DNA from 3 places in the Stenotrophomonas sp. 62841_Sma genome. Region 1 is predicted to be linked to each of the others. Evidence: predicted binding sites of a transcription regulator. Region 1 holds the regulator's gene; each other region holds the start of a gene.
What was found. Region 1 encodes FliA, which starts transcription of late flagellar genes. Its sites were predicted from a motif close to TAAAGTTTNNCNNNCNNNGGCCGATAA; they were not measured.
Positions count from the first base shown of each region.

Region 1 (9,773 bases):
ACGGCTTGACCAGCCAGCCGGTGGCACCGGCGGCCTTGCCTTCGGACTTCTTGTCGGCGGCCGATTCGGTGGTCAGCATCAGCAGCGGCGTGAACTTGTAGTCCGGCAACTGGCGCAGTTCGCGGATCAGCGCGATGCCGTCCATGTTCGGCATGTTGACGTCGGTGACCACCGCATTGAAGCGCTGGCCCTTGGCGCGACCGAGCGCGACCGCGCCGTCTTCAGCTTCTTCGACGGCAAAACCGGCCGAGGTGAGGGCGAAGGACACCATCTGGCGCATTGACGCCGAATCGTCCACCACCAAGATACGTGCGCTCATGCAGCGTTCTCCACAGATTTCAGGTTGTCATGGGTTACGTCCAGGCCCAGGGCCTGGGTGACGCCCAGCAGGCGCGCGGCGTCACGGAAGGTTGCAGTGCAACCGTGGAAGCCGGTGCCGAGGCCTGCCTCGCGGCGGGCCTGCACGAACGCACACAGCACCTGCACGGCGGCTGTGTGGATGCGGGCGACCTGGCTGGCATCCAGGGTCAGCTCGCCTGCCTGCGCCACCAGCGGGGCGAGGCGGTTCTTGAGCTCGGTGGTGCTCTCGATGCCGAGATCCCCACCCAGTTCGACAGTGCTCATCGTTGCTCCGGACAAACGGTTCCGTGATCCATAACGGCACCCCGGCGGGGTTCTTTAGGGGAATCGACGCGGTGCGTCGATGCGGGCGCTGTTGAAAAGGGGACGGAGGGGATTAAGTCGCAACTGGCTCGGCGCTTTGCGCCGATGCGGTGCCTGTCGGGGACGCAAGGCGTTGATCCGTTGGATCAATACCTTACGTCCCCACTGCGTGGTCGCGGTTGCCGAGGGTGGCTGCGGGAGCGCCTGGTCGATTGCGACTTAATCCCCTCCGTCCCCATTTTTCGTTCAACTCAACAACCGGGTGGCATCCAGCAGGATCATCGGGCGCTGGCTGACCCGGGCGACGCCACGGAACAGGTCGTTGGAGATCTGGCAGATGCGCGCGGTATCGGGCGGTTCGATCTGCGAATCGGTGAGGTTGGCGACATCTTCCACTGCCGACACGCGAAGGCCGATGGTCTCGCCGTCTTCCTCCAGCACCACGATGCGGGTCTGTGAGTCGTCTTCGGCGGCTGCGGCGCCCAGGTGCAGGCCAAGGTCCATCACCGGTACCACCTGGCCACGCAGGTTCATGATGCCCAGCATGGCCGGCGCAGTGCCGCGCAACGGCAGCAGCGGCACCGGCAGCACCACTTCCTGCACCTTCAGTAGTTCCAGTGCATAGGCCTGGGTGCCGCAGCGCAGGCGCAGCCAGCGCGAGGTGCGCTCGCCGGCGCGTCGGTTCTGTGGATGCGGGCTGCTGGCGGGCCGATGTGCCTGTGCCTGCAGCTCCTGCCAGCTGCTCGGGCGGTGGCCTGCTGGCGCGTCCACGGCCACGCGCGGGGGCGGCGCGGCATCGGTGCGCGCAACTGGAGCGGGTGCTGCGACCACGGCCGCTGGTGGCGCAGGAACGTCCTCGCCGCCGGCAGCGGCCTCGAACGCGGCCTCCAGACCGGGGCTGTCGGTGTGGGCGAGTCGATGGCTGTCGGCCGGATCGGTCTCGTAGATCACTTCGTCCGGCAGGTCGTCCCATGTAGGTTCCGGGCCGGACTTGGCGGTGGCGGGAGCAGGGGCCGTCTCGTGGATCACCTCGTCAGGCAGGTCATCCCAGGTCGGTTCGCGCTCGGGGGCGGCGACAGGCATTGCGGCGGCCTCGAAGGCGGCCTCCAGTGCTGCGTCGTCCTCTGCCGCGGCAGCAGCAACAGTCTCCGTTTCGTAGATCACTTCGGCGGGCAGATCGTCCCAGGTGGGCTCGCGCTCAGCCGTTGCGGCCGCGTCGAAGGCGGCTTCGAGTGCGGCGTTGTCGACGGCAGGCGCAGCGGCGACGGTCTCGGTTTCGTAGATCACCTCGGCCGGCAGGTCATCCCAGGTCGGCTCGCGTTCGGCGTCGGCTGCAATTGCTGGGCACGCTTCGTCGCTCGCCGGCGGCGGTGCAGCCGGTGGTGCCACGGCGATCGCTTCGCCCAGCAGTTCGTCCAGGTAGTCGTCCAGTACACCGGTGCTGTTCATGCGGCCTGCTCCAGGGCGCGGGCATCCTCGCCGAGGATCCAGTTCAGCGCGCGGCGATAGGCGGCCAGGCCGCGGCCCGGGTAATCCTCACCAACGCTCGGCAGGGTAAGGCCGGCGGCGTTGCTGATGCGGGTGTCGATCGGAATCGCGTCTTCCCACACACGGGTGCCGTGACGATCCTGCATCGTGCGCAGCGACTCGTTGCCGGCGCGGGTGCGGCGGTCGAACAGGGTCGGCAGGATCGAGATCGGCAGCGGGCGGCGGCGCGAGCGTTCGACCATCTCGCCGGTGCGGACCATGCCATCCAGGCCATGCAGGGCCAGCGGCTCGGCCTGGGTGGGGATGATCAGGCGATCGGCTGCGGCCAGCGCATTGATCATCAACAGGCCGAGGGTGGGGGCGCAGTCCAGCAGGATGTAGTCGTGCTGGCCCTGGTGGCGCGCAAGCGCATTCTGCAGTGCCAGGCCAAGGCCAGGCTGGTTGGCGCTGCGGCGTTCCAGCGTGGCCAGCGCGGACTGTGCGCAGACATAGTCCAGGCCATGGATGCTGCTGGCATGGCACAGGCTGGAAAGATCGGCGGGCGGGGCGCCGAACAGCTCCAGCACGCCAGCCGGCGGCGGGTCCACCGGTACGCCGAACGCGCGGCTGAGCGAGGCGTGCGGATCGAGGTCGATCAGCAGCACGCGATGGCCAAGTGCGGCCAGTCCGCGGCCGAGGGCGAGGGTGGTGGTGGTCTTGCCGACTCCGCCCTTCTGGTTGGCGACTGCCCAGATGCGCATCGGATTACTCCTTCATTGCCGGGGGAACGGCGGCGCCGACGCGGCTGCCAGCCGGCACCGGCGGCAACTTCACCGGTGCGATGGGGGAGGTGGGGGCGGTAGCCGGAGTTGCCGCGGCTTGTTCGGTATCGGTGTTCCGGGTGGCACCGGTGGCTGCGTTCAGGCGCTGGCCGAGCGGGTCCACCGAGTGCGAGGTGTCGGCCAGGATGATGACCATCACCCGGCGGTTGCGGTTGCGGCCCTGCGCGCTGTCGTTCTCTTCGCGCGGGCGGAACTGGCCGTAGCCGACCATCGCCAGCCGCGACGGCTGCACGCCCTGGTCGGCGAACAGGTGCACCACGCTGGCCGCGCGCCCGGCCGACAGTTCCCAGTTCGACGGGAAGGTGGCGGTGGCGATCGGTACGTTGTCGGTGTGGCCTTCCACGCGCACGCTGTTGGGTACGTCGCGCAGGACCTCGGCCAGGCTGGCCAGGGTCTGCCGCGCATGCACGTCCAGCGCGGCCGAACCGGTGGGGAACAGGATGTCGCTGTTGATCTCGACTTCGATCCACAGCTCGGTGCGGCGCACGCTGATCATGCCGCGGTCGATCAGCGGCGCGAGCGCGGCGGTGAGGCGGTCGGCGATGCTGTTGAGCTGGCGCTCGGCGCGCGCGATCTGCTCCTGGTTGTGCACCGAAACAGGCATGCGCATCTGCGAGGCCATCGACGGCAGCAGGGTCGGGTCGTGCGACGGCGCAGGCGCCGAGGGCCCGATCTTGGTGCCGGACTTGATCACCGAGGGGCTGTCCCAGCCGCCACCCTGCACCTGCTTGTTACCCACCTGTACCGGATTGATGGTGCGCGGCGCGCCCCCGAAGGCATCGGTCAGCGCGTCGGCCATGATCCGGTACTTGCCTTCGTTCACCGAGGAAATCGCGTACATGACCACGAAGAAGGCGAGCAGCAGCGTCATCAGGTCGGCATAGGGGATCGCCCATGCTTCGTGGTTGGCGTGCTCTTCGTGGTGCTTGCGGCGGGCCATGTCAGTGCAGGAAGCCGGAGAGGTTGGTTTCGATGTTGCGCGGGTTTTCGCCCTGGGCGATCGAGATCAGGCCTTCGATGACCATTTCGCGGTCGCGGGTGTTGTGCGAGATCACACTCTTGAGCTTGGCGGCCACCGGCAGGAACAGCAGGTTGGCCGAGGCGATGCCGTAGATGGTGGCGGTGAACGCTGCGGCGATGCCGTGGCCGAGCTTGCTCGGGTCGGCCAGGTTCTTCATCACCGCGATCAGGCCAAGCACGGCACCGATGATGCCCAGTGTCGGTGCATAGATGCCCATCGCTTCGAAGACCTTGGCACCGGCCTGGTCCTGGTGTTCCTGGCTGCCCAGTTCGATTTCCAGCATGTGCCGCATCGATTCGGGTTCGACGCCGTCCACCAGCAGCTGCAGGCCCTTGCGCAGGAACGGGTCCTGCTGTGCTTCCACCTGCGATTCCAGGCCCAGCAGGCCCTGGCGGCGGGCGATGTTGCTCCACTCGACGATCTGCTGGATCAGTTCGCGGCGATCGCTGTGCGGCGGGCGCACGACCCAGCGCACGATCTTGAAGGCATGCTTGAACACCGCCGGCGAGGTATGCAGCAGGATCGCGGCGACGGTGCCGACGATGACGATCACGAACGCCGCAGGCGACCACAACGACGCCAGGCCGGCGCCCTTGAGGATGCTGCCGCCGACCAGCGAGGCCAGGGCGAGAAAGAGTCCAATGAGGCTGAGTCTATCCATGGTTCCGGTATCGGCGTGTATGAATGGGACTTGAGACACCGGTAGATCGCGTACAGACGGTGGTCACAGTTTTCGGGGCGCCGGGCATGGCCCGGCGGGGGTCATCGCAGCCCGTCCACGTCCAGGATCAGCGCCATGCGACCATCGCCGATCAAGGTTGCACCGGCATAACCGCGCAGGCCGCGCAGCGCTTTCGGCAGCGGCTTGATGACCACTTCCTCACGCCCGCGCACCTGGTCCACGACCAGCCCGAAGCGCGCTTCGCCGGCCTGCAGCACCACGATGGTCAGCAGCGACGAGGCGGCCGGCGTCACATCCAGCCACTGGCGCAGATCGACCAGCGGCAGCGTGTGCGAGCGGCGGTCGAGCACGGCACGGCCATCGAACCAGCCCAGCGAGGTGCGCGGCGCGTGCAGCACTTCCATCACGCGGGCCAGCGGCAGCGCATAGACGTCCTCGCCGGCCTGCACCAGCAGGGTCGGCAGGATCGCCAGGGTCAGCGGCACGCGGATCAGGAAGCGGCTGCCACGGCCCAGTTCCGACTGGATCTGGATCTGGCCGCTCAGTTCGCGGATGCGTGACTGCACCACGTCCATGCCGACGCCACGACCGGAGATGTCGGTGACCTGCTGCTTGGTCGAGAAGCCGGGCAGGAACACCAGGTGCAGGCACTCCTCGCTGCTCAGGCGCGCGGCGGCTTCCGGATCGATCAGGCCCTTCTCGCGCGCCTTGGCACGCAGCTTTTCTGGGTCGATGCCGGCGCCATCGTCCTGCACCTCGATGCTGACGTAGTCGCCTTCCTGCTGTGCCGACAGGCGCACATGGCCCATCCGTGGCTTGCCCTGTGCCTCGCGCAGGTCGGGCATTTCCACGCCATGGTCGATGGCGTTGCGGACCAGGTGCACCAGCGGGTCGGCCAGCGCTTCGACCAGGTTGCGGTCGAGCTCGGTCTCGGCGCCGATCAGTTCCAGGTCCACTTCCTTCTTCAGCGAGCGGGCGACGTCACGGGCAACCTTGGGGAAGCGCGAGAACACCTTGCCCACCGGCTGCATGCGGGTGCGCATCACTGCCGACTGCAGGCGGGCGGTGGCGATATCCAGAGTGGACACGGCCCGGTCCAGCTCTTCATCGCGCAGGCGTGCACGCAGGGTCTTGAGCCGATTGCGTGACAGCACCAGTTCGCCGATCAGGTTGACGATCGCGTCCAGGCGCTTGGTGTCCACGCGCACGGTATGTTCGGCCTCGGCCAGCGGCTTGGCGGCCGGCTTCGCCGCCGGTGCCGGTGCGGCGACCGGGCGCGGCGCTGCGATCGGTGCCGGTGCCACCACGGCCGCAGGCTTGGTGCCCGGTGCCGCGCCACCGTGCAGCTGGTCGAGCAGGGCTTCGAACTCGTCTTCGCTGATCAGTCCGTCGTCGGCCTTCTTCGCTGGCGCGACCGCGGTCGGCGCGTTGCCACCATGCAGCTGGTCGAGCAGAGCCTCGAATTCGTCGTCGGTGATCAGGTCGCTGCCACCCGCGGTGGGTGCGGCGGCGGCGGCGGGTGCAGCCACGCCACCGCCGTGCACGTCGAACTGTGCGATCAGGTCCGGCGGCGCATAGCCCGGCTCGGTGCCGGAGGAAACCGCGTCCAGCATCGACTGCAGGTAGTCCAGCGATTGCTGGGCCGCGTCGAAGTGGTGGGCCTGCAGCACGGCCTGGCCGGCACGTGCGGCGCCCAGCGCCTCTTCAGCGGCATGGCACAGCTCGACCATGGCGGTGACGCCGAGGAAGCCGGCGCCGCCTTTGAGCGTGTGGTAGCCGCGGAACACCGCGTTGAGCTGGTCGCTGTCCTGCGGTGCCTGCTCCAGCGACACCAGCTGTTCGCCGAGGCGATCCAGGATCTCCTGCGCCTCGATGATGAAATCGGCAGTGATGTCGTCGGATACCGCGCTCATGCTTACAGCCCCAGATCCGACAACAGGTCGTCGGCGTCGTTCTGCGAGACCGCGTGGCGGTCCAGTCCCTTCAGTGCCGGCCCGGCCAGTTCCGGGTCGGTGCGATGCTGTTCCGGCGGCAGGCCGAGCGCGCCGAAGCCTTCGTGCACGCGGCGGACGATGCCGACCACGCGACGGATGATCTGCCCGGTCAGGTCCTGGTAGCTCTGGGTCAGGGCGATCTCGGTCAGGTTGTGGCGGATGCGCTCGAGCTGCGCGTCCTGGCCCGGCTGCAGGCCTTCAGCGCGCAGCTGTTCGGTCAGGCTGCGGCATTCCTCGGCCAGGTCCAGGGTGCGGTGCGTCGCCTGTTCGGTCATCGCCACCACGTGGTCCAGTCGCGCGCAGGCGTCGTCCAGTTCGCCGGCTTCGCTCGGCACGGTCGGCAGTTCGCCCAGCGCCTGTCCCAGCTCGCGGGCCAGCCGCGAGAGGCCGCTCATCATCGGCTGCGTGCGCAGCGCGACCAGCCCATCGATGCGCTGCCGCCAGGCGGCCTCGTCACCGGACTCGAGTGCGTCCAGGGCCTCCTGCAGGCGCAGGGCGAGGGCGTTCTTGTCGACCGTGGTATCCATCAGGCGCTGGCCGCCAGGCGTTCGAAGATCTTGCCGAGCTTCTCTTCCAGCGTCTGCGCGGTGAATGGCTTGATGATGTAGCCGTTCACGCCGCTCTGGGCGGCTTCGATGATCTGCTCGCGCTTGGCTTCTGCGGTGACCATCAGCACCGGCAGGGTCTTCAGCTTGGCATCGGCACGGATGGCCTTGAGCAGCTCGATGCCGGTCATCACCGGCATGTTCCAGTCGGTGACCACGAAATCGAACGGCTGGCTCTGCAGCAGCGACAGCGCGGCATGCCCGTCCTCGGCTTCGGCGGTATTGGTGAAGCCCAGATCGCCCAGCAGGTTCTTGACGATTCGACGCATGGTCGAGAAGTCGTCGACGATCAGGATGCGCATGTTCTTGTTCAAAGCAGAATTCCTTTGTTGTTCATTCCGGACGGCCGGGGGCAGCCGCCTCGGGGATGTTCATTCTTCGAGGCCTGCGTCGGCAGCCTCGAACAGCTTCAGCCGGCCACGCAGGCGCAGTACCGCCTGGCCGTGGATCTGGCAGACCCGCGACTCGCTCACGCCGAGCACCGCGCCGATCTCCTTCAGGTTCAGTTCCTGCTCGTAGTACAGCGAGAGCACCAGTTGTTCGCGCTCGGGCAGGTGGCCGATGGCCTTGCCCAGCTCGCGACCGAACTCGCCGCGCTCCAGTACCTGCTGCGGGGTCGGCCCGCCCTGGGCGACGGTGTCCAGCTCGCCCTGGTCCTCGATGCGCGATTCCAGGCTCAGCACCTGGCCACGTGCAGCGTCTTCCATCAGCCGCAGGTACTCAGGCAGCGGCATCTCCATCGCGGCGGCCACTTCAGTGGCGCTGGCGGCACGGCCACTGCTCTGTTCCAGGCGGCGGATGGTGGCGGCGGCATCACGTGCACGGCGGTGCACCGAACGCGGGACCCAGTCACCACGGCGGATCTCGTCGATCATCGAACCACGGATGCGGATCGAGGCGTAGGTCTCGAAAGAAGCACCCTGGTCGGCGTCATAGCTGCGCGAGGCTTCGATCAGTCCCATCATGCCGGCCTGGATCAGGTCGTCGACCTCGACGCTGGCCGGCAGGCGCGCGGCCAGGTGGTGGGCGATGCGCCGCACCAGGTCCGAATGCTGGGCGATGACTTCGTTTGCCGCCGAGCGCTGCACTTCCCTGTACTGGGCTGCGCCTTTCATGCCGTCACCCCACGCTGCTTGAGGATGCGTTCGAGGAAGAACTCGACGCCGCCACGCGGTTCGGTCGGCGCCTGCCAGCGCGCGGTACGGCGCGCGATCTCGGTGATCGCCAGCGCCGCCGGGCTGGACGGATAGGCCTTCACCACCGGCTGCTGGCGCTGCACCGACAGGCGCAGCCAGTCATCCTGCGGCACGCAGCCGAGGTAGTTCAGCGAGACATCGGCAAGGAACTTCTCGCAGACGCGGGTCAGCTTCTCGTACAGCACGCGGCCCTCGTTGGGGTCGCGCACCATGTTGGCCACCACCTGGATGCGGTCCACGCCGCGCTCGCGCGACAGCACCTTGATCAGTGCGTAGGCGTCGGTGATCGAGGCCGGCTCGTCACAGACCACCACCACGGTGTCCTGTGCGGCCTGGCAGAAGGTCAGCACGCCATCGGTGATGCCCGCGGCAGTGTCCACCACCATGATGTCCAGCTCGCGCTCCAGCTCGGAGAACACGTTGACCAGGCCAACGTGCTCGGCCGGAGCCAGCTCGGCCATGTGGCGGCGGCCGGATGCGGCCGGGACCACCAGCACGCCGTTCGGGCCTTCGACGATGACGTCATCCAGCGTGCAGCGGCCGGCGACCAGGTCGGCCAGCGTAAAGGTGGGGTTCAGCCCCAGGATCACGTCGATGTTGGCCAGGCCGAGGTCGGCGTCCAGCAGCAGCGTGCGCTTGCCCATGCCAGCCAGTGCCACGGCCAGGTTGGCCGACACATTCGTCTTGCCCACGCCGCCCTTACCGCCAGTGACCGCAATGGTGCGCACAGGGCCGAGCGGCTCGCTGCGGGTGGCCGACAGCGGGAAGGTCTTGGTCAGCTTGGCGTACTCACGCGACGGCATGGTTCAACTCCGGGTTGCAGGGCATATCGGCCGCGCGGCGCAAATCTTCAAGGCGAAGTACAAGATTGGCTGCACTGGCCCGGTGCAGGTCCTCCGGGACGTCCTGGCCATCGGTCACCCAGGTGATCGGCAGGGCATGATCCACGGCCACCGACAGGGCGTTGCCGAAGCGGCCGGTCTCGTCCAGCTTGCTCAGTACCAGGCCCTGCAGGTTGGCGGCGCCGAAGCGGCGGACCACCTCGTCCATGTCGCCGAAGCTGGTGTTGGCCGGCAGCACCAGCAGGGTGCGGACCTGGCGCGCGGCACGCAGCCACTGCAGCTGGGCGGCCAGGGCGCGGTCGCGCGGGCCCAGGCCGGCGGTGTCGATCAGCACCAGCTTGTAGTCCTTCAGGCGTTCCAGCAGCTGGTCCAGGTCGGTGCCGCTGTTGGCCTCGTGCACCGCGATGCCGAGCTGGCGGCCGTAGCCGTACAGCTGCTCGCGGGCACCGATGCGGGTGGTG
Region 1 is NZ_CM151224.1:2,236,611-2,246,383, forward strand. It holds gene ACZK5G_RS10410 (response regulator) at 1-319, opposite strand, end outside; gene ACZK5G_RS10415 (STAS domain-containing protein) at 316-624, opposite strand; gene ACZK5G_RS10420 (chemotaxis protein CheW) at 910-2,112, opposite strand; gene ACZK5G_RS10425 (ParA family protein) at 2,109-2,891, opposite strand; gene motD (flagellar motor protein MotD) at 2,896-3,912, opposite strand; gene ACZK5G_RS10435 (flagellar motor protein) at 3,914-4,654, opposite strand; gene ACZK5G_RS10440 (chemotaxis protein CheA) at 4,756-6,588, opposite strand; gene ACZK5G_RS10445 (protein phosphatase CheZ) at 6,591-7,196, opposite strand; gene cheY (chemotaxis response regulator CheY) at 7,196-7,588, opposite strand; gene ACZK5G_RS10455 (RNA polymerase sigma factor FliA) at 7,646-8,389, opposite strand; gene ACZK5G_RS10460 (MinD/ParA family ATP-binding protein) at 8,386-9,273, opposite strand; gene flhF (flagellar biosynthesis protein FlhF) at 9,260-9,773, opposite strand, start outside.

Region 2 (9,773 bases), 2.1 Mb from region 1:
GTATTGATATCCGCGATGACGGCCAGCGCGCCGAACGCATCCGCGAGGGCAATGGTATCGCCGGCATGCGCGAGCGTCTGGCGGCCGTACAGGGGCGGCTGGAGTTGGCCCGAACCGTGCAGGGCGGCATGCATCTGACCGCGCGGTTGCCGGCATGAGCCCGGCCGCAATCCGCGTAGCGCTGGCCGACGACCAGGCATTGGTGCGTGCAGGCCTGCGTGCGCTGCTGCAGGGCCTGGGGGTGGACGTGGTGCTGGAGGCCGAGGATGGCCAGGCCCTGCTGGATGCGCTGGATACGCAGCGCGTGGACGTGGTGCTCAGTGACATCCGCATGCCCGGGCTGGATGGGATCGAGGCACTGCGCCAGCTGCGGGCGCGCGGCGATGCCACGCCGTGGCTGCTGCTGACCACCTTCGATGAAAGTGATCTGCTGCTGCGCGCCAGCGAGGCCGGCGCACAGGGCTTCCTGCTCAAGGATGCCGCGCCGGCCGACCTGCGCGAGGCCATCGAACGCGTTGCCGCTGGCGAGACCCTGCTGCTGCCGGTCAGTACCGATCCGGTGCGCGCGCGTTACCGCTTCCACGACGAAGCGCCGCCCACCGATACCTTCGGCGAACGTGAAGTGGCAATCCTGCGCCTGCTGGCTGGGGGCTACAGCAACAAGGAGATCGCGCGCAGCCTGTTCCTGGCCGAGGGCACGGTGAAGAACTACGTGTCCGCCATACTCGACAAGCTCGGCACCCGCGACCGTACCCGCGCGGTCCTGAAGGCGATTACCCTGCGCATCATCTGAGTCAGCCGCGTAAGGAGCGTCAATGAACCCGATCCTGCATGTGGAAATCCCGGCCAGTGACCTGGACCGGGCCATCACGTTCTACCAGCGATGGCTGCAGGTTGCGGTGGACAAACCTATCGTGCTGCACGACTGCCGGATGGCCTATCTGCCGTTCTCCGATGAGGCCGCCGGTGCCAGCATTGCGCTGGTGCACGGCGCGGACTATCTGCCTTCCGAGCAGGGCGCGCGCATCTACATCGGCGTCGATGACCTGGATGCCAGCCTCGAGCGTGCGCTGCAGGCCGGAGCCGAGCTGCGCTTCGGCCCGGCCGATGCGGGTGACTGGCGTGTAGCCGAGATCCGCGACAGCGAAGGCAACCGTATCGCATTGCAGGCGCGCACAGCGCCGTAACGTCAACGCTGCGGTGCGCGCATCTGTAGAGTCGAGCTTGCTCGACTGATTTTGACGTCGCCGTAGATGCATCAGTCGAGCAAGCTCGACTCTTGTGTCTTGGATCGTGCCCTGATCAGGCACAATCCCCCGGTGACCCGGGAGGCTCCGATGACGCTGCCTCGGCTCTTAAGCCTTCGAGCTTGCAAAGTAGATTCAGCGCGTCGGCGGCCTGACACCGCCATGGAACTTGAACGGTATCTTAGGCCCGCCATCGGGTGAGAGCCTGTACTCACAAGGGCAAGTCTGGCGGCTTCCGATCACGATCGTAAGTTCAAGCTGGAGCGAAATCATGCAATTTATCGGCATCGACGCAGCCAAGGCGACTTTTGACATCGCCCTGCCTCTATCTCACGGCAAGTATCGAACCAAGGCCAAACTCCCCAATACGCCAAAGGGTTTTGATGAGCTTCTGGCTTGGCGCGCCAAACATGCGCCGAACGCGGCGGTAGGTATGGAGGCTACAGGCATCTATCACGAGGCCTTGGCTCAAGCACTGGTGGAGGCAGGGGTCGTGGTTCATGTGGCCAATCCCGCCCGAGTAAAGGCGTTTGGGCAGGCGGAGGGGATGCGGACCAAGACTGACCGCAGCGACGCCAAGCTGATTGCCCGTTTTTTTGAGGCACAACGCTCGGAAAAGCTATATCCCTACGTTCCACCGACGCCCTCGGAGGTGAAGCTGCGCGCCTTGGTACGGCGTCGAGATGACCTCCAGGAAATGCTGCAGATGGAGCACAACCGCCTGGACGTTGCCGATATCTCGGTCCAGCAAGGGATCAAGGATGTGATCCGGACGTTGGAAGAGCAGATCAAGCAGGTCCAGAAGGCGATTGAGGACCATATCGATAACGATCCGGACCTGCGCCGGCGTCATCAACTGCTTACCAGCATCCCCGGTGTAGGCAACACCAGCAGTGCCCAGCTGTTGGCCATTCTGGGGGATCTAAGCAAATACAGCGACGTGCGCCAGGTGGTTGCCCACGCGGGCCTGAATCCGGCCCAGCGTCAATCAGGAAACTACGAAGGCAAATGCCGGATATCACGCGTCGGCGACGCCAATTTCCGCAAAAAGCTGTACATGCCGGCGCTGACCGGGAAGACCCACAACCCCACACTGAAGTCCTTTGCAGACCGGCTCAGCGCGAAAGGCAAGCCCTTCAAGGTCGTCATGTGTGCAGTGATGCGCAAGCTCATCCATCTGATTTGGGGCGTACTGAGAAGTGGCCGACCCTTTGAGCCTGACGTCGCCCTTGCCTAGGCGAGGGCGACACGGTATCTACAGCGTCGCGGCGCGTGAGCGCTGCAGCCAGTCGTTGATTGCGGGATCCAGCCGCGGGTCGTCCGGAAGCTGGATGCCGAAGCGCTGCTCCAGCACGTCGCGCACATCACCCACATCATGCAGCGGGCGCTTGTCCGGTGCCTGTCCGGGGCGGTACTCGGTGTAGTTGCCGCTGCCGATGGTGCGGCGCCAGTCCGGCCCGGTCAGCGACGCGCGCAACTGGCCGGGGAAACTGGAATCGGGATGGGTACATACGTACCAGTTGCCCACCACGTTGTCGATCGGCGCCGGCGCCTGCAGATCGAAGCGGTACATCACCCGCCAGCCGTCGCTGGATTCGGCCGACAGCATGAAATCACCGCCGTCTTCCAACCGCTGCAACAGGTAGCGTTCGTGCGGGGTGGCCTGCGGCTGCGGGTCATGCAGGCGCAGCGGTACGGTCGGCGTCAGGCTGCCAAAACCGGCATCCACCAGCCAGTCATCGCCGTCCACGTGCACGCGCAGCAGCAGATGGGTACGCGCGGTCAGTTCGCCGTCCTGGGCGGCCAGCAGTACGCGCGCGCTCAATGGCTGGGCATCGAAGCCCAAGGCCTGCAGCAGCGCCAGCAACCCACCATTGAGCTCGAAGCAGTAGCCACCGCGGCGCTCGTCAAGCAGCTTGCGCTGCACGCTGTCCAGGTCGATCGGCACCGCATCGCGCAGCAGGCAGCTGAGGGTTTCGAAGGGCAGCAGTGCGTTGTGGCGCTGCTGCAGCAGGGTCAGGCCGGCCAGGGTCCGTGGTGGCGGCGCATCCAGCTGCAGGCGCTGCAGGTAGCGGGGGACATCGAGCGTCGTCATGGGGGCACCGGGCGGGGAAGGGAGGTCCACTGTGCTCCCCCAACCGGGGTTGAGGTCAAGCACGGCGGCCGTGTCATGCCCCCGTCGCCTGCACCCGGTACAAAGACCGCGTCCGCCAGTGACGGGGGACGCAGACGAAAAAAGGCCTAAAGTTGCCCTGAATCCGGCCGATACAGGTGCGTCTTTCCGCCTGGAGTCTGTCATGTCGGCCGTTGTCCCCCACCTCCGGTCCCTGCGCACGCGTCTTGCCACGTTGCGCTCGGCGTCCCCCGGCCTGCTGCTGTGGCTGCAACCACACCGGCTCAGCGTGGCCAACAAGCTCAAGGCGACCCTGTGGGTCTGTGGCCTGGGGCTGGTGGCGATCGCCGCTGTCTACGCCTGGACTGGCCATGCCAACGCCCTGGCCGCGCGCAGCCAGGCCAGCTACCAGCGCGGCAGCGATCTGGCTGCCAGCCTGTCCACGCGGGTGGCCGAAGCGCGCCGCCTGCAGACCCAGTATGCACGCAGTTTCGATGATGCTGACCGCAGCCAGTTGCTGGCAACACAGAAGGCCCTGCAGGCTGACCTGCAGGCGCTTCGCGCGATGCCGATGGACGCCGGCCGGCGCATGGCGCTGCAGGTGCTGACCGAATCGGCCGACGCGTTCTCGCAGGGTGTCGCCGCCCTGTTCGAACGGGTCGACGAGATGGGCCGCGGTGAGGCCGGCCTCGCTGCACAGCTGCAGCAGGCCGCCGAAACCCTGCAGGCGCAGGTGGATGCGCTGCAGCGGCCGTCGCTGGCGCTGTCCCTGCAGAAGATGCGAAGGCAGGAGGCCCTGCTGCTGCTTGACGGTGATTCCACCCACGCCGACCGCGCCAGCGAGGAAAAGCTGCCGTTCGACCTCGCGCTGGCGGGCCTGCCCGCGGATGCGCAGGACGCCCTGCGCACCGGGATGGAGGGCTATCAAGGCGCCCTGCTGGGGTATACCGCGGCCCGCGTCGGCCTGGATGTGGAAGCGCAGTCGCTGCTGGATACCGCCGCGGGCGTAGCGCCGGCGCTTGCCGCTTTCCAGCAGGCGCAGGTGGCAGCGCTGGCCAAGGTGCAGGCGCGCCAGCAGGTCGGCGCGCGCACGATGAGCGTGCTGTTCGCACTGACCCTGCTGCTGGTGGCCGGCGTGCTGATCACCAGCCTGGTGCTGGTGCTGCGTGCGGTGCGCCAGCCGATCCAGGACACCCTGCGTTTCGCCAGCGACATCGCCGACGACCGCCTCGACACCACTCTGCGCGTCTACAACGCCAACGATGAGATCGGCCAGCTGGCCCGACGCCTGGTCGACATGCAGCAGCGCCTGCGCGCGCGCATCGAGACCGAACGTGCTGTGGCGCGCGGCAACACCCGCGTGCGCCAGGCGCTGGACAGTGCGCAGACCGGGCTGATGGTGGTCGATGCCGAAGGCCTGGTGGCGTACGCCAATCCGGCGCTGCTGGAGCAGTTTGAACTCCAGGTTGAAGATCTGGTGGGGAGCGATGCGGTGCGCCTGCATCCGGCACTGGTAAGCCTGGCCGGCGTGCGACAACGCGAAGAACGCGAGATCGGCCATTCCGGTGTGCGCTATCAGCTGGTCGTCAATCCCATTGTCGACGAGGGGCATTTCCTCGGCGTGGCGGTGGAATGGCGCAGTCGCGCGCTGGAAACCCTGCTGGAAACCGAAGTGGCAGCCCTGGTCGACGCGGCCGCGCACGGTGACCTGCACGGTCGCATCGCGCTGGAGGGGAAGCAGGGCTTTGTGCGTACGTTGTCGACCAGCATCAATCGCCTGTTGACCACCTTCGAGACCAACCTTGGCGATCTGCAGGCGCTTCTGGCCGCGCTGGCCCGAGGTGACCTCAGCGTGCGCATGGAAGGTGAACTGCAGGGCGTGTTCGCGCGCATGCGCGATGATGCCAACGCCACCGTCGCGCAACTGGGCCGCATCGTCACCCGCATCCAGCAGGCCACGTCCAGCCTCGACACCGGTGTTGGTGAGATCGTCGCCGGTCACCATGATCTGTCGCAGCGTACCGAACAGCAGGCGGCCAACCTGGAAGAGACGGCAGCGTCGATGCACGAGCTGACCGACACTGTTGGCCGCAATGCCGATGCCGCGGGCCGTGCGGATGCGCTGGTCAAGGGCGCGGCGGCAGTGGCCCAGCGTGGCGGCGAGGCGGTCGGCCAGGTGGTGGCAACCATGCATGGCATCAGCGAAGCCTCACGGCGGATCGGTGACATCACCCAGCTGATTGATGGCATCGCCTTCCAGACCAACATTCTCGCGCTCAACGCAGCAGTGGAAGCGGCGCGTGCCGGAGAGCAGGGCCGCAGCTTCGCCGTCGTGGCTGCCGAAGTGCGCCTGCTGGCTCAGAGCAGCGCGGAGGCGGCCAAGCAGATCAAGGGATTGATCGAGGATTCGGTGGCGCGTGTGGGCCAGGGCAACCAGCAGGCCGAACAGGCCGGCACCACGATGGGCGAGATTGTCGGCAGCGTGCAGCAGCTGGCGGATCTGCTGGCCGGAATCCGCAGCGCGTCGCAGGACCAGCATGCCGGCATCGCCCAGGTGAACCAGACCATCGTGCAGATGGAGGCCAGTACCCAGCGCAACGCCAGTCTGGTGGAAGAGGCGGGGGCCTCGACCGCGCAGATGCAGGCGCAGGTGCATGCCCTGGCAGAAGCCGTGGGCGCGTTCCGTCTGCAGTCGATGCCACAGGCGCGCGCTGCGGCCTGATCCCGCTCCGGTAGTGCCGGCCGCTGGCCGGCACCGTCGATGATCCTGCCGGCCAGCGGCCGGCACTACCCTTTTGGCTCAGTACACGTCGCGCCGGTAGCGCCCGGTCTCCAGCAGCGTTTCCACAACCTCATCGCCCAGCGCAGCGCGCAGCACCTGGTCCACGCCTTCGGCCATGCCCTGCAGCGAGCCGCAGACATGAATCACCGCGCCACGCTGCATCCATTCGCGCAGCGCATCGGTGGCGGCATGCAGGCAATCCTGCACGTAACCACCTTCGCCATCGCGCGAGAACGCCAGGTCCACCCGCGCGAGATGGCCATCGGCCTGCCACGCTTCGATCTCGTCGGCGAACAGGAAGTCGTGCGCGCGCTGGCGCTCACCGAACAGCAGCCAGTGCCCGTGTTCGCCTGCATGGGCAGCTTCGCGCAACAAGCTGCGCAGACCCGCGATGCCGGTGCCATTGCCGATCAGCACCATCGGCACACCGCCAATGCGATGGAAACCGGGGTTGCGATGCACACGGGCCACGATGCTGGCACCGACCGGGGCATGCAGCGCCAGCCAGCCCGAGCCCAGCCCGGCTCGACCCGACAGGTCATGCACCAGGCGCACCACCAGTTCCACCACTTCATCACTCGTGGAGGAGGCGATGGAGTATTCGCGTCCGGGCAGCGTTGGCAATCCGGACAGCCACAGGCAGGCATCCTGCACCGTCAGCGCGGCGTCGGCCTCGGGCAGCTCGCGTTCACTGGCCAGCGCCAGCAGGGTGCGTGGGTGGCCGTCCACCAGCAGCGGCTGCAGCGGATCCAACCCCTGTGCCTTCAACACGGCGCTGGCGTGCCGTGCGTTGTGCCGGGGCGCGATATGCAGGATGTCGCCCGCCTGCCACTGCACGTCGGCCGGTGGCGCAAGACGGATGCGCCAGATGGCACCACCGATGCTGCCCGGATTGAGCCGGTCGCGGCCGAGCAGCCGCCACTCATGCATCTGCGTGGCCGCCGGCAGCACGCTGTCATCGGTGACGATGCCGGTCAGCGCGCCCAGCTGCAGCTGCCATTGGCGCAAGGCCGCTACCGAGGCGGCATCGACTTCGATGCGGTCGAACAACGGGCGCGCGCCGTTGCCGAGCAGCCAGCCATCAACCTGGCGACCGAAGCCGCAGTAGTGCGGGTACTGTCGGTCACCCAGCGCCAGCAGTCCAAACTGAAGGCCTGACAGGTCGAGTGTCTGTGCCATCAGCCGTCGTGCAGCGCCTCGCGCCGCATCCGGTGGCTCGCCGTCGCCGAAGGTGCTCAGTACCCACAGCACCTGCGCGGTGCGTGCCAGCTGCGCGGCATCGACGCGGGCCAGTGGCAGCACCTGCACCGCATGACCGGACGCCTGCAGCTGCGCGGCGGCGCGCCATGCCAGTTGTTCTCCCAGTCCACTCTGACTGGCATGCACCACCAGCCACGGCGTACCACCGCCATCGGCAGGCGTTGCTGGCAGCGACTGGCGCAGGTCACGCGCGGCGCGCTGGCTGCGGCGGCGGTCCAGGTAGAGCATCCAGCCGGTGATGAAGAACAGGCTCATGCCCAGGCTGCTGAGCATCACCACGACACGCCCGGGCACGCCGAAGTAGCTGCCCGAGTGCAGCGCGAACACGCTGGTGGCCAGCTGCGCGCCGGCGCCCTGGCGCGCATAGGGGCGGGCATCGAGCGTGGCCCCCGTGCCTGGGTCCAGCTGCAGCAGATCATGCGCGCGGTCATGCTGGCCGCCGCGCTGCGACGGATCACCGGCCATCACCCGCACGTTCAGTGCCTGCCCCGGCTTCTCCGGCAGGCGCAGGTCGATGTAGCCGGTGCGCACGCCGGGCAGTGCGTACAGCGTGGCTTCGATGCGTTCCAGGTTCAGGGCGGCGTCGGTGGCGACCTTGTGCTTGGCGGCCGGTGCGACGCCCAGCAGGGTGTTGGCGGCACTGCGATACCAGTCGAACGACCACCACAGGCCGGTCAGCGCACTCATCAGGTAGATCAGCAGCACCCAGGTGCCGACCACCGAGTGCAGGCTCCACAGGAAGCCACGGCCGCTGCGTTTCCATTCCACCGCCAGCCAGCTGCGCCAGTGCCACCAGCGCCGCGGCCAGCGCAGGTAGAGCCCGGACAGGGTGAAGAACAGCAGCGCGATGGCACAACTGCCGGTGATCCATTTGCCGCGCTCGCCGGCGGCGAGGTGGCGATGCAGATCCTCGACGAAATCGAAGAACGCCTGCCCGCGCAGGGCGCTGAAGCGCTCGCCGGTGTACGGATCGAAGTAGACCCAGTGTTTCTTGCCGCCGGCGAAGCGCGCCACCGAGGGCCGTTGCCCGGTGGCATCCACGCGCAGGCGTTGCAGGGGGCGATCACTGCCGGCCTGCAGCAGCGGCACCAGTTCGCTGAGTTCAAGCGGAAGCTGGCCGTCGGCATGGTGCTCGGCGATCTCGGCGAAGCCGGGATTGGCCGCCCGCAGCAGTTCATCCTCGAAGGACAGCACGGCGCCGCTGAGGCCCATCACGGCCAGTACGGCACCGGCGGTGATGCCCAGCAGCCAGTGCAGTTGGAACAGGACGTTCTTGAACATCGAAGGAGGAGGGCCTGGAAGGCTGCCGCCCGCATCCTGCGCAACAGCAAATGAGAATTAGTCGCGGAATTCTCCGTGGCGCCCCGGCTGCGGTCAAGCAGGGGATATCGGCCGGGCGGCGCCCGGCACCCGCGGTAGTGCCGGCCGCTGGCCGGCAACCTCAGAAGCAACAGCCGAAGCAACAGCGGGTTTCCTGTGAGGAGGCGGGGTGGGTCCGGTTGCGGGGGACGGCGTGAATACGTCCATGTAGCCTCGGTCGCGCCATCCATGGCGCTCACGCCCCCTCAACCGGACCCACCCCGCCTTCGACAGATTTCCGCGATCTGTTGGAAATGCTCTTGGGGATCTGACCCCAGAATTTCATTCGATATCTGACGGATGTGTCGACCAAGGTCGACACCTACCGAAAAGCACCGGGAATCTGTCGGGGGTGGGGCGGTGTGGGGCTGCAGGACCGTTGGCGCCATGGATGGCGCCATCGAGCCCCCATGGACGGGTTTACGGCGTGTCCTGCAGCCTCACACCGCCCCGCCCAATTCTCAGCACTGCAGGGCCGCTTTGGCTGTTGCTGTGGCCTCGGCAGGTGCAGGGCGCAGCCCTGCCGAACCCTCACTTCACCCAGCTGTCGATCTCGCCGTGGGCGAACGGTCCCAGCTTCGCCTTCACCAGCCGGCCCTGTGCATCGAACAGCACGCTGTAGGGCAGCAGGCCCTGCGTATTGCCCAGCTGCACGCTGGCATCGCGTGGCCCGGGTGTCTCGATCACGATCGGGTAATCCACCGGTACCCGCTGCAGGAAACCGCGCACGTCTTCCGGCGTATCCAGCGCCAGGCCAAGAACCTGCACACCGTTGTCGCCCTGGGTGTGGGCAAAGCGCGCCAGTTCAGGCATTTCTTCAACGCAGGGCGCGCACCAGCTGGCCCAGACATTGATCAACAGCGGGCGGCCGGTAGCGTGCTGGCGCAGGTCCAGCGGTCGGCCTTCAAGATCGGGCAGCGACAGCGCGGGCAGGCTGTCGCCGACCTGCAGGGCGGGTGCCACCGCCGCCACCGCAGGCGCCGCTGGCATGGCCTCAGGCGCAGCCGGCGCG
Region 2 is NZ_CM151224.1:4,314,088-4,323,860, reverse strand. It holds gene ACZK5G_RS20140 (sensor histidine kinase) at 1-158, shown strand, start outside; gene ACZK5G_RS20135 (response regulator transcription factor) at 155-793, shown strand; gene ACZK5G_RS20130 (VOC family protein) at 816-1,187, shown strand; gene ACZK5G_RS20125 (IS110-like element ISStma4 family transposase) at 1,519-2,484, shown strand; gene ACZK5G_RS20120 (arylamine N-acetyltransferase family protein) at 2,503-3,342, opposite strand; gene ACZK5G_RS20115 (methyl-accepting chemotaxis protein) at 3,545-6,082, shown strand; gene ACZK5G_RS20110 (PepSY domain-containing protein) at 6,161-8,683, opposite strand; gene ACZK5G_RS20105 (TlpA family protein disulfide reductase) at 9,293-9,773, opposite strand, start outside.
Region 2: the regulator FliA is predicted to act here: its motif matches at 3,490-3,516, upstream of ACZK5G_RS20115 (methyl-accepting chemotaxis protein).

Region 3 (9,773 bases), 820 kb from region 1:
CTGAGGTCCCTTTGCTATATATGAGGTTTACCAGGGTAAAAAAGACCACCCGCTGGCCGTCTTGAATCGCAGGTATTTTTCAAGCTGTTGTTCAAGTGTCTTTAGGTTGTCTTCAAAGCGCTGGAGTGCGGCCGACCTGTTTTCCCGACTTTTCGTTAACACACGTCCATCTGCAGAAGCTTCTTTTTCCATTATTTCAATTCTGTCCTTTATGCCTGTAGCCATGGCTCCTGCATCTTTGATCTTCTCCAGCGTTTCGTAAATTCCATCAGAGCTCTTGAATAAGAACTTCGATTCACGGAATGCTTTAATCATGTTTGCTTCGCACGCTTTGATTGGCGTGTCGGTCTTGCCCCACAGGGCTTGGTAATATTCCAGTGCTGTGGTGTAGATGGCGAAGCGCTTGTTATACAGATCCAGCCTCGCTTTTGAACTGGCAATCTTCATTTGCGATAAGGCTATAAGGATTGTTGCAATACTTAGCAATACAGTTACAGTGTCCTTGTCGAAATTTATAGTCATCACTTCTTCGCTCTTTAAGGGTGAATCGGATTTAATATGATTCAAAATAAATTAGCAAGTGCGTTCAACGAACAAGGGCCCCGAAGGACCCTTGCCGAGATACAGATCACCTCCTTTTCTGCCGACACATTCTTTAGCGTCCTAAGTTGATTGACACTCCGACGCCACCCATTGCTTTACCTCTTGCGCTATACGAAAAACCACCCGACACGCTTGTGCGCTCTGTAATGCGTGATCTCCAGCCGACAGCGAGTGCTGCTTCACTACCGCTGAAACCAATGCCTGCCGAAGCCTGGACTTCGCCTACGGCAGCTGGAACGTTCGCCGCCGCCATCATCGACATGGCCGCTACTTGAGCTCCCATCGCGTCTATTCGGCGGTCCTGACGATCAATGCGCCTGTTAGTTTCGTCCCAACGATCATTAAGAGCGGTCTGCATGTCATAGATCTGGCCACCGTTCACCGCGTCCGTTGAACCTTTCTCTATGCGCCCAGCTGCTACGCCTGTGACGCGCTGGTTGCCCGCATCGATGCCATCCCTTGTCATTGATGGGCCACCTTCAATGGAGACGCCTTTGGCGTCCACGGTTGTTGCGCCGATCTTGACGCTGCCGTTTTCACTGAGGACTACGTTGTCAGCCACACCCACTGTTTGAGTGCCATCCTGGTTCTCGCTGACTTCGATGTTCTTGCCTGCGACAGATTTGCTGCCGCTACCACCGCCAACGCCATCTTTTCCGTCAACACCTTTGAGAGAAGCAAGCCATTCCTTTTCAGTGCCGCTGTAACCATTGTCTACGGCAACATCATAGGCGCTCCGGCCATCTGCGCCGTTTGCACCTGCAGGGCCTTGAGGTCCAGTTCCAGGGGAGGATGCGCCAATGCGGTTGTCTAAGTAGACAAGAGCGTCATTCACATTATTGAAACTAGGACCGCTGGGCATCGCAAAGCTTGGGTTGGTCCAAATCCCAGTTGTTGGATCATATGAAGCCCCGCCGCCGAACCACACGGCTTGCCTGGACACTGCGGTTTGAGTTTGACGGACACGCAAATCTACTGCTCTAACTTGCCCGGTATTAGCCGCATCGTTGTCTTCAATGCCGCCAGCAACATTCTTCAGACGCTTATCATCGCCTGCTCTGCCAAAAGATACAGTCCCGTCTTCAGAGCACTCAGCGCCATAGCCAATTGACGTGCATTTCGCTGTCGCGGATGAAAATGCTCCTACTGCAGTCGATTGGTCGGCATATGCGTTTGCCTGGTGGCCTGCCGCAAGAGAACCCTCGCCGTTGGCATTGGCATTAGAACCGTAGGCTGAAGACTGATTTCCAGCCGCACGTGCCGATGGGCCACCTGCTACTGAATTTTCGCCTGTAGCTAGCGCTGGATCATTTTTAGATGGATCCCCATTAGCAGCGAAATAGGGATTGCCTGTTCCGGGGGTTGTAGGGATGCCAGCCAAGGCATCGTTTAATTGTTTGAGGTTTACGGCATCTGTATCAGCTGTGCCCGCGTTTACGCCTGTTAATTGGCGATTTCCAAAGGCTACTGTGTTAGCCCTTCCACCTGTTGAACCGCCGATGGCGATTGAGTCCGGGGCGTCTGCTTTAGCTCCAGGACCAATTGCCGCAGTTGCACCGCCAGTAACATAAGCGTTTGGGCCGATAGCAACGCCATTTCCACCAACTACACCATTGCTTTCAACTCTCGCGTCTCGGCCAATTGCAACCCCGCCGCCGTCGTTAACGCCTCCAGCGTAAGCGCCATTACCGATAGCAACACCTTTTCGACCTGCGGACGCATTGTCTCCCACAACGGTGCTTCCATAAAATGCCTTTGAGTTTCGACCTATTGCTATGTTCGGTCCGTATTCGCCGTTATCAAATTGAGTCTCTGCATTTGCGCCAATGGCAATGTCATAGCTTCCTATTGCGCGTGCTGCTCCGCCTGTTTCGGGGCCGTTAACAGCAATTCTGTTACTGCCACTTCCCGCAGCGACTGTTTCATTCAGCTGTTTAACGTTTACAGCGTCGTAGTCGCCCACTCCCTTGGCAACACCTACTATTCTTTTTCCCTCTGGTTTCCCGCCACCGACTGCAACGGTGTCGTATTGATCGGCGATTGTATTTGCTCCAATAGCAACTGCTCCATTTGCGGTTGCTTTTGCATTGGATCCAATGGCGATTGTGTTTTGATCTTTAGCTTGAGCGTTTTCACCTACAGCAACTCCACCTTGCTGGGTTGCAATTGCTTTGCTGCCTATTGAAACTGAAGCGCTTGCCGCTTGTGATTGCTCACCTATTGCGACACCGCCTGCAATTGCTTTTGATTGCTTGCCGATTGAAACGGCTGTCGCGGTAATATTTTCAATGTCCCAAGAATTGCCGTTCCAGGTCATTCTCTGGAACATGCCTGTAGTGGCACTGGCTAAATCGCCAATAGCAACATCGCCTTGTGCCGCCGCAGTGGAACCATCGCCAATCTGAATTAATGAGGCGTTGGCAAGGCCCGCTGAAAGCAGTGCCATCGCCGCAATTGCTAACCTGGATTTGTTTAATTTGCTTTTCATTAATTTGCTCCTTTGGGCTTTGCCATGATGTTGGTTGTGGTGGATTTGCTGCATAGGAATGTGGGTTTTAAAATGTTTACTTCGCTGGCATTCCCCGGAATAGAAAGGCTGGTTGGCCTCTCAAGCAGAGCCTTATCATTTCCTTCGAAAGGAATGGAGGCTGAATAAATACCGTTTGAATTTGTTTTTGTTTTCCAAGTGCGACTGCCGTCCAGTATTTCCACTTCAACATCGGCCAATGGCTTATCAAGCCAGACTGCTCCGCGTATGTGGCATAAATTCCCGTCAACTAAGGCTATTGGCTGGATTGCCAGTTGCTTAATTAAGGCGAGATCTTCTTTGGCTGTTGCTGCGTTTGCGCTTAATGTCGCTAAAAAAAGCAATAGCGCAATTGCGGGTTTAATGATTGGCATTACCTGGCCTCCTTTTAAATTTGTGGTTCTACCTATCCACAAATAACAGGAGATTGGGTTTGCGCAAGGGGCAGTTATTAGAATATTGCGCGCACAAAAAAGCCCCCTCTTTCGAGGGGGCTGGAGACACGACCGTCTCGTAATGTCTAATTTACGTCGAGGAAGGAGGAGCCTCTTTCAATCAGACACTTATACTCTTAGCACCATTTTAAATTAGCGCAAGTCGTGTATTTGAATTAATAAAATAGAAGCACTCTGCCCACGTGGATGATTGGGCGGTGTTCCGCATGGTCGGGCCCAAATGCTATCTGACAACGTGCGAGTGAGCGCACTGGCTGGATCTATGCCTGCCGTAGGTAGCCAGAGGGTAGCCAAATTGTGTCTGCGAAGCTGGCGGCCATGAAAGCGCCATATAAAACAATGAGATAAGTGGTCGCTCCCGCCCCACGCTATAACTGCTTCATCAGCGGGGTGTGTTCCTTGGACGCCTTGGCGTTGCTGGTGTTGTCTTTCGTATCAGTCACTTGGGGCGTTTCGCGTCTTGGCAGGGCGTCGGGGCGTGGCCACGCGCAGGCATGGCCGGAGAGGACATTAGTGTAGCGACCTGGGGCGGTCGATGATCCGCGGCACCCGCGCTGGGCCCGGGGGCTGTCCGTGTGCCAACGCCTGCGCCCCTGCGCCGGCACTTTGGTTGATTTCCCCAGGGGCCCACGGTAGTGTCAGCCCCGGCGATTTCCGCCAAGCGGCCTCCATGGAAACCGGGGCGACTTATCCCCCGGGCGGGCGTTGATGGAAAGAACAAGCATGACTGCAGCCTGCATGGCCGCCGAACCTCGTTACACCTGGCGTACCGTCCTGCTGAGCATCCTGGTCGCCATCGTTCCGCTTGCCGGCTCCGCACCCTACACCTTGCTGAAGGCGGTGCTGCTGCTGGCCCTGCTGGTCACCGGCGTGGTTCTGATCCGCCGCCAGCCCGATGTCCGCCTGCGCTACCGCATCGCCCGGTTCATCGTGATCGTCTGCTTCCTGCGCCTGGCCTATGCCTTCTACAGCATCCTCTGGCACGGGCTGCGCTGGAACGAGCTGGATCTGCCGGCGCAGACACTGCTCTACCTGGGTACCGCTGCCGTGTTCGCCACTGCGCTGGACTGGCGCCTGATCTGGAAGATCTTCGCCGTGTCCACCCTGGTCTTCGGCGGGTCGTGCATCGTGCAGCACCACGTGATGGGCCTTGAACGCGCGCACGGTTTCAGTGGCGGCGAATGGACGGCCATCGAGTTCACCATGGTGACGCTGTGCATGGCGTTGTTCTCGGTCATCCGGTTGATCCAGCCCAATGTGCATCCGGCCGAACGCTGGCTGCACGGCGTGGCCATCGCCGTCGGCGTCTACGGTTCGATCCTGGCGCAGAGCCGCGGGCCGATCCTGGCGTTCATTCCCGCCATGCTGATGGTGATTGCGGTGCACGTCCGGCGCACCCGGCGCTGGCGGGGGGCACTGGCCTTCGTCGGTGCCCTGGTCATTGGCGTGGTCGGTGCCACCTCGGTGCTGAACCATGAGGTGATCCAGCGCTTCGGTGAGGTCAGTGGCGAGATCTCCGGTTTCAACCAGGAAAACGAGGTCGGCTCGGTCCGTGAGCGCATCGCCATGTGGGGCGTGGCGGTCGACGCCTTCGCCGAGCATCCCGTGGCAGGGGTGGGCCTGAACCAGTTCGGTACCTATGCACGTGAGGGCATCGCCCGCGGCGAGGTGTCCGAGTCGATCTTCCGCTACAACCACCCGCACAACGAGTACCTGGAAGCGGCGGTGACCGGTGGCGTGCCGTTGCTGCTGATCATGCTGCTGGTCTTCATCCTGCCCGGCATTCATTTCGTGCGGCGCATCGGCCACGCCGACGACATCACCGCGATGATCGCCACCGCCGGACTTGCCGTGGTCATCGTCTATGCGCTGTCGGCGTTCACGGACAACGTGTTCTACCGGGCGATGCCGCATTCGTTCTATTTCTACCTGGTGCTGGGCTTCATGCTGGCGACCGCCTTGCCTGCGCGCGACCTGCGCCGGCCAGGGAGTCCCTCCTGATGGCGCATATCCACCTGCTGGCCGCCGACAACCAGCGTGGCCTGTCCCATGACATCCAGGTGATCGAGCGCTCGTTGCAGCAGCTCGGGCACACGGTGACGGTCAGCCGTCTGGACGCGGTGCGCAATGGGGGGGCCTGGAAGCTCCGCGGGATGCGCCTGCGCAGGCTGCTGGCCTCGTGGCTGAGCCTGGGGCGCACGCCGGCCCGGTTCGACATCAACATCTCGCTGGAGCATGTCCGGCCGGCAAGCTTCGGACTGGCCGAGGTCAATCTGTTGATTCCGAATCCGGAATGGGTGTCCGCACGCAGCCTGCGGATCCTGCCGCGGTTCGATGCGTTGTTGACCAAGACCGAAGACGCTACGCGCATCTTCAATGCGCTGGGCATGCGCGCGCTGGAAGTCGGTTTCTGCAGCCGTGACCGCTACGACCCGGCGGTGCCGCGCAGACCGCGCAGCTTCCTGCATGCAGCTGGTACCAGTCGCATGAAGGGCACGGCAACGCTGGTCGAGGTCTGGAAGCGCCATCCGGAGTGGCCCTTGCTGACCATCCTGCGCGGCGGCCCTTCGGACGAAGATGAGGGCGGGGCCGCGAACCTGCGGATCGTCCGCGAGCGCCTGCCCGACCAGGAGGTGCAGCGCCTGCAGAACGAACATGCGTTCCACCTGTGCCTGTCGCAGACCGAAGGCTGGGGCCATTACCTGGTGGAAGCGATGAGCTGCGGGGCGGTGGTGATCACCTGCGATGGCGCGCCGATGAACCAGATGATCGACGACAGCCGCGGCATCCTGGTTGCCGCGCACGAGGGCGAGCCCTGCCATCTGTCCAGGACCTGGCATGTGGATGAGAAGGCGCTGGAACAGGCCGTCGAGCGTGCGCTGGCGATGGATGAGGCCGAGTGGACCCGGCTGGGCGCCAATGCACGCGCATGGCACCTGGCCAGCGAAGTGGCGTTCCCTCGCCGGCTGGGCGAGGCCCTGGCCAAGCTTTGAGCTGATGGGGGCTGGTTGCTGCAGAGTGCTCAGCCTGGCACCAGGGTGATCTGCGGATGGCTGCCGAAGATCTCCATGACGATCTCGAAGTAGGTCTGTCCCTGGCCAAGCGACAGTGCCATCAACTGAGCGTGGATGGCCGGACCGTTGAACCTGCCGCCCTGATCGAGTTTCGACTGCAGCCAGGCGCGCGTGGTCTCGCGGCCCAGTGCCTCGCGGCTGTGGGCGATGTCGCGCCACACCACCGTGGCGGTGGCATGACCGGCGAGCGCGCCGTAGCCCCCGTGCAGCAGATCATCAAGCGCGTCCAGGCTTGCGCCCAGCTGCCAGTCTTCGTCGGCCATGAATACACGATTGATTTCCACGTAGAGGCTGGCGATGTCGTTGATGGACGCGCCTTCGATGTGCAGGATCCGTGTCATCTGCAGACTGTAGCCCTCCGGGGCGACGGTTGTAACCGGCGCAGATAATCCGGGCCGCCCTGGATGGGGTGGCGTTATTATGGTGTTAATCCTGCGTGATTTTCATCGGGCGCTGGCGTGTCAGCGCTATTCGATAAGGATATGGCGCCATTATCGGTCGCCGCATTTTCTGACTGCCTGCACAGTTCCATATATTTGGATCGGTCCATATATAAAGTCCCGTAAAGTTTCCCTCCGCTGCGCCGCCATCGAACGTACGGCCACGATCAAGGGAATTGAGATGCTTGCCTTACGTAATCTCCGTGTGGGATCCCGGCTTGGCGCCGGCTTCGGTCTGCTGCTGCTGTTCATCATGGCCATCGTCGGCCTGGTGCTGTATGGGAATCAGCTGAAATCCGCCCAGTTCGAGAAAGTGGTGGACGTCAACATGGTGAAGATGCGCCTGTTGAATGACATGCTTGATACCAACAACGCGGTGCTGATGCATCGTCGCCTGATGGTGATCAAGCGGGGTGACGAGTTCGACAAGGATTACCAGCGTGCCCAGGAGTTGTCGCGGACCTATGACGGTATCTGGGCCAAGTACATCAAGATTCCGCGTGACGCTACCGGCGATACCCTGGTCGCGCGCATCGAGGCAGCCCGCAAGGCCACCGATGCATCAACCCAGCAATTGCATGAGCGCATGAAGGCGGGGGATTTCGATGGTGCAGCGAAGGAGCTGCTGGCCGAGCACGGATTGGCAACGGCCTGGAATGAATCCATTTCGGCCCTGCTGCGCCACCAGGAAACACTGACCGAACGCAGCCGCGAAGAGTACCGCGCAACCGAATCGTGGACCGGCACCCTGTCGATCGCGTTCGGGGCACTGAGCCTGTTGCTGGGGACATTGGCGGCCTGGGCGATCACCCGCAGCCTGACCCGCCCGCTGGAAGGAGCGGTGAAGCTGGCCGACGGCATCGCCAGTGGCCGTCTGGACAGCAGCATCGACGCCACCGGCAATGACGAGGTGACCCAGCTGCTGAAGTCGATGCAGCGCATGCAGGCACAGCTGCAGTCGGTGATGGCGGCACAGGGAGAGCTGGCCCGCCAGCACGATGCCGGCAGCCTCAGCTACCGCATGGACGAGAGCGCGTTCCCCGGTGACTACGGGCGCATGGTGCATGAGACCAATGCGCTGGTTGGATCGCACGTGCAGGTACAGAACCGGCTGATCGAGGTGATGAAACACTACGCACGCGGCGATCTGTCGGTGGACATGGACCCGCTGCCCGGCGAGAAGGCGGCGATCACCCAGGCGATGGACGAAACCAAGTCCAGCCTGTCGGCGATCAACAGCGAGATCCGCCGGTTGGCGACAGCGGCTGCGGCAGGCGACTTCAGCCTGCGCGGCGACGAAGATCGCTTCGCCTATGATTTCCGCGACATGGTGGCCGGGCTCAATCGCCTGATGCAGACCACCGACGAGAACCTGGTGCAGGTCTCGACCCTGCTGCAGGCCATCTCGCGCGGCGACCTGACCGTGCGCATGCAGGGTGATTTCCATGGCGTGTTCGCGCGCATGCGTGATGACTGCAATGCCACCGTCGACCAGCTCAAGCAGATCGTCGGCCGCATCCAGTCCAGCGCCTCCAGCATCAATCTGGCCGCAGGTGAAATCGCTTCGGGCAACACCGACCTGTCGCGGCGTACCGAACAGCAGGCGGCAAACCTGGAAGAAACGGCAGCATCGATGGAGGAACTGACCTCCACCGTGAAGCAGAATGCCGAGCATGCACGGCAGGCCAACCAATTGGCCATCGGCGCGCATGGTGTTGCCTCCCAGGGCGGTGAAGTGGTGGGCCAGGTGGTCACCACGATGTCGGCCATCGAGGCATCGTCGAAGAAGATCGCCGAAATCATCTCGGTCATCGATGGCATCGCCTTCCAGACCAATATCCTCGCGCTGAATGCGGCGGTCGAAGCTGCGCGTGCCGGCGAGCAGGGCAGGGGCTTTGCAGTGGTGGCCAGCGAAGTGCGTACGCTGGCGCAGCGCTCGGCGGGTGCGGCCAAGGAGATCAAGGGGCTGATCGAGGATTCGGTCGGCAAGGTCGCCGACGGCTCGGCGCTGGTCCGCCAGGCGGGCACCACGATGGGCGAGATCGTGGCCTCGGTGCAGCGCGTGACCGACATCATGGCCGATATCTCTGCTGCCTCCCAGGAGCAGAGCTCGGGCATCGAACAGGTCAACCAGGCGGTGGTGCAGATGGATGAGACCACGCAGCAGAATGCGGCGCTGGTCGAGGAAGCCAGTGCTGCAGCGCGCTCGATGGAGGAGCAGGCCAACCTGCTGGCCGAGGCGGTTTCGGTGTTCCGCACGGGGGCGGTGACCGCCGCCGCCGCGGTGCGCCCGGCGCTGGCAGCCGTGGCGGCATCGGTTGCGCCGGTGCGCCGGCCCGCGGTGCTGTCGCCGCGGATCGAGCCGACGCTGGCCGCCAATGCGGGTGGCTGGGAAGAGTTCTAGCAAGGCAGCACGCCGGCAGGGAGACGGCGCCCATCGCGACGGCTGGTCGCGATGGGCGCGGATTTTCTTCCTGAACGTGCCATGGCCGATGAAGTGGCGGACACGCGCATTTCACTTCCGGTTGCCAACCGCGGGAGGACACTGGCGCCATACCGGAACTCAGGAGATGGCCATGAAGACCTCGACCCGATTGCTTGTGCTGGGCACCCTGCTGGCAGCTTCGTCGGTGGCCGGCGCGCAGACCTATGGCCCGCGCGATGAGGGACGCAA
Region 3 is NZ_CM151224.1:1,417,285-1,427,057, forward strand. It holds gene ACZK5G_RS06665 (hypothetical protein) at 28-522, opposite strand; gene ACZK5G_RS06670 (YadA C-terminal domain-containing protein) at 656-3,091, opposite strand; gene ACZK5G_RS06675 (hypothetical protein) at 3,091-3,504, opposite strand; gene ACZK5G_RS06680 (O-antigen ligase family protein) at 4,309-5,586, shown strand; gene ACZK5G_RS06685 (glycosyltransferase) at 5,586-6,578, shown strand; gene ACZK5G_RS06690 (barstar family protein) at 6,608-7,000, opposite strand; gene ACZK5G_RS06695 (methyl-accepting chemotaxis protein) at 7,281-9,503, shown strand; gene ACZK5G_RS06700 (glycine zipper 2TM domain-containing protein) at 9,670-9,773, shown strand, end outside.
Region 3: the regulator FliA is predicted to act here: its motif matches at 7,223-7,249, upstream of ACZK5G_RS06695 (methyl-accepting chemotaxis protein).